Linked DNA regions of Undibacterium parvum. The protein of the gene in region 1 interacts with the protein of each later gene in a pairwise test. Links are inferred from orthologs where the notes say so. Each region holds a gene or a part of one and is shown in the gene's direction. Other genes may lie near its edges.

The links. The genes of interacting proteins can lie anywhere in the genome.
Region 2: the proteins of uvrB (region 1) and uvrA interact in binary tests that used the Escherichia coli proteins (3 or more experiments, as listed by UniProt). The link is inferred for Undibacterium parvum from one-to-one orthologs.

Annotation. Positions count from the first base shown.
Region 1 is NZ_CP034464.1:3,820,805-3,823,914, forward strand. The notes cover bases 48-2,966. They hold uvrB (excinuclease ABC subunit UvrB), read left to right. Parts: upstream 48-418; coding sequence 419-2,515; downstream 2,516-2,966. Other genes in these bases: EJN92_RS16720 (amino acid aminotransferase), read right to left, coding at 48-306; EJN92_RS16730 (cation diffusion facilitator family transporter), read right to left, coding at 2,632-2,966. Outside these bases: more of EJN92_RS16720, read right to left, coding at 1-47; more of EJN92_RS16730, read right to left, coding at 2,967-3,110. UniProt on the Escherichia coli protein: The UvrABC repair system catalyzes the recognition and processing of DNA lesions. A damage recognition complex composed of 2 UvrA and 2 UvrB subunits scans DNA for abnormalities.
Region 2 is NZ_CP034464.1:2,758,766-2,762,342, reverse strand. What follows is about bases 1-3,541. They hold uvrA (excinuclease ABC subunit UvrA), read left to right. Parts: upstream 1-389; coding sequence 390-3,341; downstream 3,342-3,541. Other genes in these bases: EJN92_RS12075 (MFS transporter), read right to left, coding at 1-152. UniProt on the Escherichia coli protein: The UvrABC repair system catalyzes the recognition and processing of DNA lesions. UvrA is an ATPase and a DNA-binding protein. A damage recognition complex composed of 2 UvrA and 2 UvrB subunits scans DNA for abnormalities.

The DNA of each region.
Region 1 (3,110 bases):
ACGCTTCTCTTGTACTACGGCGCTATCGGCACCAAATACCAGTTCTTGTACCGCTTTGTCGTAAGCGGCTAAGCCTTCGATAGGCAGATAGGTACGCGGAGCAAATTTTTCCATCAGGATGGCTTCGGCCTTCTTGACGCATTCCAGTAAAGGTACTTTGCCGTTGTCGTCATAATAAACGCCAACGCCCAGGTTGACTTTGGCAGGATTCTGGTCGGCATTAAAGCCTTCCGTAATGCCAAGAATAGGGTCGCGAGGTGCCATGGTGATGGCGGAAAACAGGGGGGGGGTAGCGGGAGTGGTCATCGTGATAAACTGAAAAATTGTCTGCAAATTGCTAGGCAAGCCACAAACTTATGGTTGGAAGAAGAGTCAAAAGCTTTTTTCAGTCTACTATTTTAACAAAGGTAAGCGGTAAATGGCTGATTTAACACAGATATCGGGTGCGGCAGATGAGCCGAAGTTCGTTACTTTCCCGGATTCACCTTATCAATTATGTCAATTATTTCCCCCTGCAGGAGATCAGCCGGCGGCGATTGCGCAACTGGTTGAGGGGATTAATGACGGCTTATTTTTCCAGACTTTGCTGGGTGTGACGGGCTCTGGTAAAACCTATACGATGGCCAATGTAATCGCCCGTACCGGTCGACCGGCAATCATTTTCGCTCCAAATAAGACTTTGGCGGCGCAGTTATATAGTGAATTTCGTGAGTTTTTTCCGCGCAACGCAGTCGAGTATTTCGTCAGTTACTACGATTACTACCAGCCGGAAGCGTATGTGCCGCAGCGTGATTTGTTCATTGAGAAAGACTCTGCGATCAATGAGCATATCGAGCAAATGCGTCTGTCTTGTACAAAATCACTGATGGAGCGACGTGATGTGATCATCGTGGCGACGGTATCGGCGATTTACGGTATTGGTAATCCCAAGGAGTATCACAAGATGATACTGACCTTGCGCGCCAAGGATAAGGTCAGTCAGCGTGATTTGATCGCACGCTTGATACAGATGCAATACACGCGCAATGAAATTGATTTTAGCCGCGGTACTTTCCGTGTACGTGGCGATACCATCGATATTTTCCCGGCCGAACATGCTGAACTGGCACTACGGGTGGAGATGTTTGATGATGAGATCGAAAACTTGCAGCTGTTTGATCCGCTCACCGGGCGGGTTAAGCAAAAAATCCCCCGCTTTACGGTTTATCCAAGCTCACATTATGTGACTCCGCGTGAGACGGTATTGCGGGCAGTGGAGACTATCAAAATAGAGTTGCGTGAACGACTGGAGTTTTTCAGGCGCGAGAATAAGTTAATCGAAGAGCAGCGCATAGAGCAGCGCACCCGTTTCGATCTGGAAATGATGGCGGAGATTGGCTTTACTAAGGGCATAGAAAACTATTCGCGTCATTTGAGTGGTGCTTTGCCGGGTGAGCCGCCGCCAACCCTGGTCGATTATTTGCCGGCCGACGCCTTGATGTTTCTCGATGAGTCGCATGTCTTGACTGGGCAATTGAATGCCATGTACAACGGCGACCGCTCGCGCAAAACCAATTTGGTGGATTACGGCTTTCGCCTGCCGTCGGCGCTGGATAATCGTCCGCTTAAGTTTGAAGAGTTCGAGAGCAAGATGCGTCAGACTGTGTTTGTCTCGGCCACTCCGGCTGAATATGAACGAACTCACGCCGATCAGGTAGTCGAGCAGGTGGTCAGGCCGACCGGCCTGGTGGATCCGCGCATCGAGGTGCGGCCAGCGTTGACGCAGGTGGATGATCTGATGCAGGAAATTACTGCTAGAGTGAAGTTGCATGAGCGGGTCTTGGTGACTACCTTGACCAAGCGCATGTCGGAGCAGCTCACAGAATTTTTAAGTGATAACGGCATTAAAGTGCGCTATCTGCATAGTGATATCGATACCGTAGAGCGGGTAGAAATTTTGCGCGATTTACGCCTCGGCACCTTCGACGTGCTGGTCGGGATTAATCTGTTGCGTGAGGGTTTGGATATTCCAGAGGTCTCGTTAGTGGCGATCCTTGATGCCGATAAAGAGGGGTTTTTACGCTCCGAGCGCAGCCTGATTCAAACCATAGGCCGGGCTGCGCGTAATCTCAACGGAACCGCGATTTTATATGCCGACCGGATTACCGATTCCATGCGACGTGCCATCGACGAAACCGAGCGAAGGCGGAATAAACAGATCGCGTTTAATCTGGAAAACAATATCACGCCTACCGGTATCAAGAAAAAGATCAAGGACATTATTGATGGTGTCTACAATCCGCAAGAGGCGCGCGAAGAATTAGCGGTAGCGCAAGAGCAGGCTAAGTACGAAATGATGAGTGAGAAGCAAATCAGTCGCGAAATTAAGAAGTTGGAAAAACTGATGATGGATCACGCCAAGAATCTGGAGTTTGAAAAGGCGGGTATGGTCAGGGATCAACTTGCGCATCTGAAGCAGCAGTTGTTTGGTGCGGATGGTAAGGATAATCTGGCGGCACTGAGTGCAAGGCTTTAATGGTGAAGCCTATTTATTAAAGCGCGTAATATACATGCGCCTTCTGGCTTGAAATGGTCCGGAAAGGCGCATGGATACTGTGTATGCGTTTTTAGAGGTTCTCTTTTTACGTCGAATTAATTTTCGCCGCCAACTTCTGGCTGTAGCGTGATGTGATCAATATTATGGGTCACGAGTAGCATAGATTTCACGCTTTCCATGATGCGCGGCCATGCGCTGATGTCGTTGATTTCCAGATGCCCGATCAAGGCAGGATGGCCGGGCGACATCTCCCATATGTGTAAATCATGTACCGACAGTACGCCTGGTATGGCCTCGAGATCCTCGCCAATTTTGACATAGTCTATATGTTGTGGAACGCCTTCCATCAAGAAATGATAGGAGTCTGCCAGCACCCCAAAGGTGGACTTTAAAATCAATAATGAGACGAAGATAGACAGGATGGGGTCGACTTGCATCCAACCACTGAAGTAAATCACTGCGCCGGAAATGATCGCGGCAAGTGAACCGAGTAGGTCGCCCATCACATGGATTAGGGCGGCTTTGGTGTTGAGGCTATCTTTATCGTGTGAAAGTACCCAGGCTACTACGATGT
Region 2 (3,577 bases), 1.1 Mb from region 1 along the record:
CCCATCGCCAGACCGACCAGGGTTAAATTACCGCCGTCCGGCAAAGTTTTGGCGTGCAGCGCAAAAATGGGCAAAATCAGGAACAAGCCCAACATGCGCAAAGCAAAAATCGACGCCAGCGAGCTGCTGGTCAGGATTTCATGGCGATTCATCCCAGACCCAGCCGAGAGCGACTCATCAGTGCCAGCACACGCTGGAGATGTTGCGTTTATCATAATACAAAGACCATACAAAGATAAAACCTGAAACAAAGCAGGCAGGTCACCCGCGTCAAATTTCAAAAAACCGTTATAGTAGCAGGTTGCTCACCCTGCATTCCAAAATGCAGGGTAATTACAGTCTATGTAGTGATATGCATCAATATGCGGCACCTAGCGGAAAGCAGTCTTATGACACAAACTCGAAGCAATACCCCAAAAGCGACCAAAGCGTCGAGCAAGCCGGCTGAAATTGAGTTCGGCGTTCACGATCTACCTGTGCAAAAGAAGGATGAGATTCGCATCCGTGGTGCGCGCACGCATAATCTGAAGAACATCAATCTCGATTTGCCGCGCAATAAATTAGTGGTAATCACTGGTTTATCTGGTTCGGGCAAGTCTTCTTTGGCATTTGATACCCTGTATGCAGAAGGCCAACGCCGTTACGTCGAATCCTTGTCGGCTTACGCCCGTCAATTTTTACAGTTGATGGAAAAACCCGATGTCGATCTGATCGAAGGCCTGTCGCCAGCCATCTCTATCGAGCAAAAAGCCACCTCGCACAATCCGCGCTCTACTGTCGGCACCGTCACCGAGATTCACGATTATCTGCGCTTGCTGTACGCGCGCGTCGGTACGCCATATTGTCCCGATCATCCGGAAAACCCTTTGGCGGCGCAATCGATCTCACAAATGGTCGATGCCGTACTGGCCATGCCGGAAGACACCAAGCTGATGATACTGGCACCAGTGGTCAGCAACCGCAAAGGCGAGCACGTCGATCTATTTGAACAGATGCAGGCCCAGGGTTTCGTGCGTTTTCGGATACAGAGCGGCACCCATGACGCCAAAATTTATGAAGTTGATGATTTACCTAAGCTGAAAAAAACCGAGAAACACACGATAGACGTAGTGATCGATCGTGTGAAGGTCAAAGAAGAAATCAAGCAACGTCTGGCGGAATCCTTCGAGACTTCGCTGCGCATCGCCAATGGCCGCGCCCTGATCGTCGATATGGATAGTGGTCACGAGCAGCTATTTTCGAATAAATTCGCTTGTCCGACTTGCGGCTATAGCCTGCAAGAACTGGAACCGCGCCTGTTTTCTTTCAATAACCCTATGGGCGCTTGCCCTGAGTGTGATGGTCTCGGTCACATAGAATTTTTCGACCCGAAACGCATCGTCGCCTTTCCAAATCTGTCGCTGGCCAGCGGTGCTGTCAAAGGCTGGGATAGACGCAATCAATTCTATTTCCAGATGCTGTCAAATCTGGCTGCCTTCTACGAATTCGATATCGACACGCCGTTTGAGCAACTGAGCGAAGATGCGCAAAAAGTGATCTTGTATGGTTCCGGCAAGCAAAGCATACCGTTCACCTACATCAATGAAAAAGGCCGCACCGTCATCAAGGAGCACACGTTTGAAGGTGTGATCGTGAATCTGCAAAGACGCTACCGCGAAACAGATTCTATGGCGGTGAAAGAAGAGCTTGCCAAGTTCATCAACGAGAAGCAATGCCCGTCCTGCCACGGCGCCCGTCTGCGCATAGAAGCGCGTTACGTGAAAGTCGGCACTGGCGATCAGGAAAAGCCAATTTATGAAATCAGCGCGCTGCCTTTGCGCCAGACCTTAAGCTTTTTTGAGCAATTAAAATTAGTCGGTGCCAAGCGCGATATCGCCGACCGCATCATCAAAGAAATCAGCTCGCGCCTGACCTTCCTCAACAATGTCGGTCTCGATTATCTGTCACTAGACCGCAGTGCCGATACGCTCTCGGGCGGCGAGGCACAACGGATCCGACTGGCTTCACAAATCGGTTCCGGTTTAACTGGCGTGATGTACGTACTCGATGAACCGTCTATCGGTCTGCATCAACGCGACAATGACAGACTGATAGAAACCCTGCGTCACTTACGCGACATAGGCAATAGCGTGCTGGTGGTCGAGCATGATGAAGACGCGATACGCTGCGCCGATTTCGTGGTCGATATGGGTATCGGTGCTGGTGTGCACGGCGGTGAAGTCATCGCTCAGGGTACGCTGGAAGACATCATGAAAAGCGAACGTTCGCTGACCGCCAAATATCTGTCGGGTGAACTGGGTATCGCGGTGCCAGAAAAGCGCGCTGCCTTTAATCCGGAAAAACAATTCGTGATCAGCGGCGCCAGCGGCAACAACCTGAAAAAAGTCAGCATGAAACTGCCGGTGGGCTTGCTCACTTGCGTCACGGGCGTATCAGGTTCGGGCAAATCGACATTGGTGAATGACACCCTGTACCTGGCGGCATCACGCCATTTATACGGTTCGCAAACCGAGCCGGCGGCGTTTGAAAGCATCAGCGGCCTCGAGCATTTTGATAAAGTCATTGCGGTCGATCAAGCGCCAATCGGGCGCACCCCGCGCTCGAATCCTGCCACCTACACCGGCTTGTTTACGCCGATCCGCGACCTGTTCTCTACCGTGCCAGTGGCGAAAGAGCGCGGCTATAGCGCCGGCCGTTTTTCATTCAACGTCAAGGGCGGCCGCTGCGAAGCCTGCCAGGGCGATGGCGTGATCAAGGTCGAGATGCACTTTTTGCCGGACGTGTATGTGCCATGCGATACCTGTCACGGCAAGCGCTACAACCGCGAAACCCTGGAAGTGCAATACAAGGGCAAGAACATCAATGAAGTGCTGGGCATGACGGTTGAAGACGCTTACGAATTTTTCAAACCTGTGCCTTTGATCGCACGCAAACTGCACACCCTGCTCGATGTCGGCCTCGGCTATATCCGGCTCGGCCAAAGCGCCACCACGCTATCAGGCGGCGAAGCGCAGCGCGTCAAACTGTCACTGGAACTATCCAAGCGCGACACTGGCCGCACTCTGTATATTCTCGATGAACCGACCACCGGTCTGCATTTCCATGATATCGACCTGCTGCTAAAAGTCATACACAGACTGCGCGACCAAGGCAATACGGTAGTCATCATCGAACACAATCTGGACGTCATCAAGACCGCCGACTGGATCGTTGATATGGGACCGGAAGGCGGCGCAGGCGGCGGTTACGTGATCGCCAGCGGCACCCCGGAACAAGTGGCAGCCAATGCAGAGAGCGTCACCGGCAAGTATCTGGCGCCATTACTGAAAAAGAAAAAATAGAGGTTCCGAAAAACCACTGCGCATATTCCATGCGCCTTCTGGCCGCATTTAGGCCTGTAGGCGCATGGATACTGCGCAAGGTGTCGATTGTGCTCCCTTCTCCCGCTGGCGGGAGAAGGGCTGGGGATGAGGGTTTTTGAACAAGGATAATCTCGATTTAGTGTCGTGTTTTAATTCGAGGAAAAATCAAACTGTTCGGTAATTTGTATCACCCTCACCCCTCTCCCGCTAGCGGG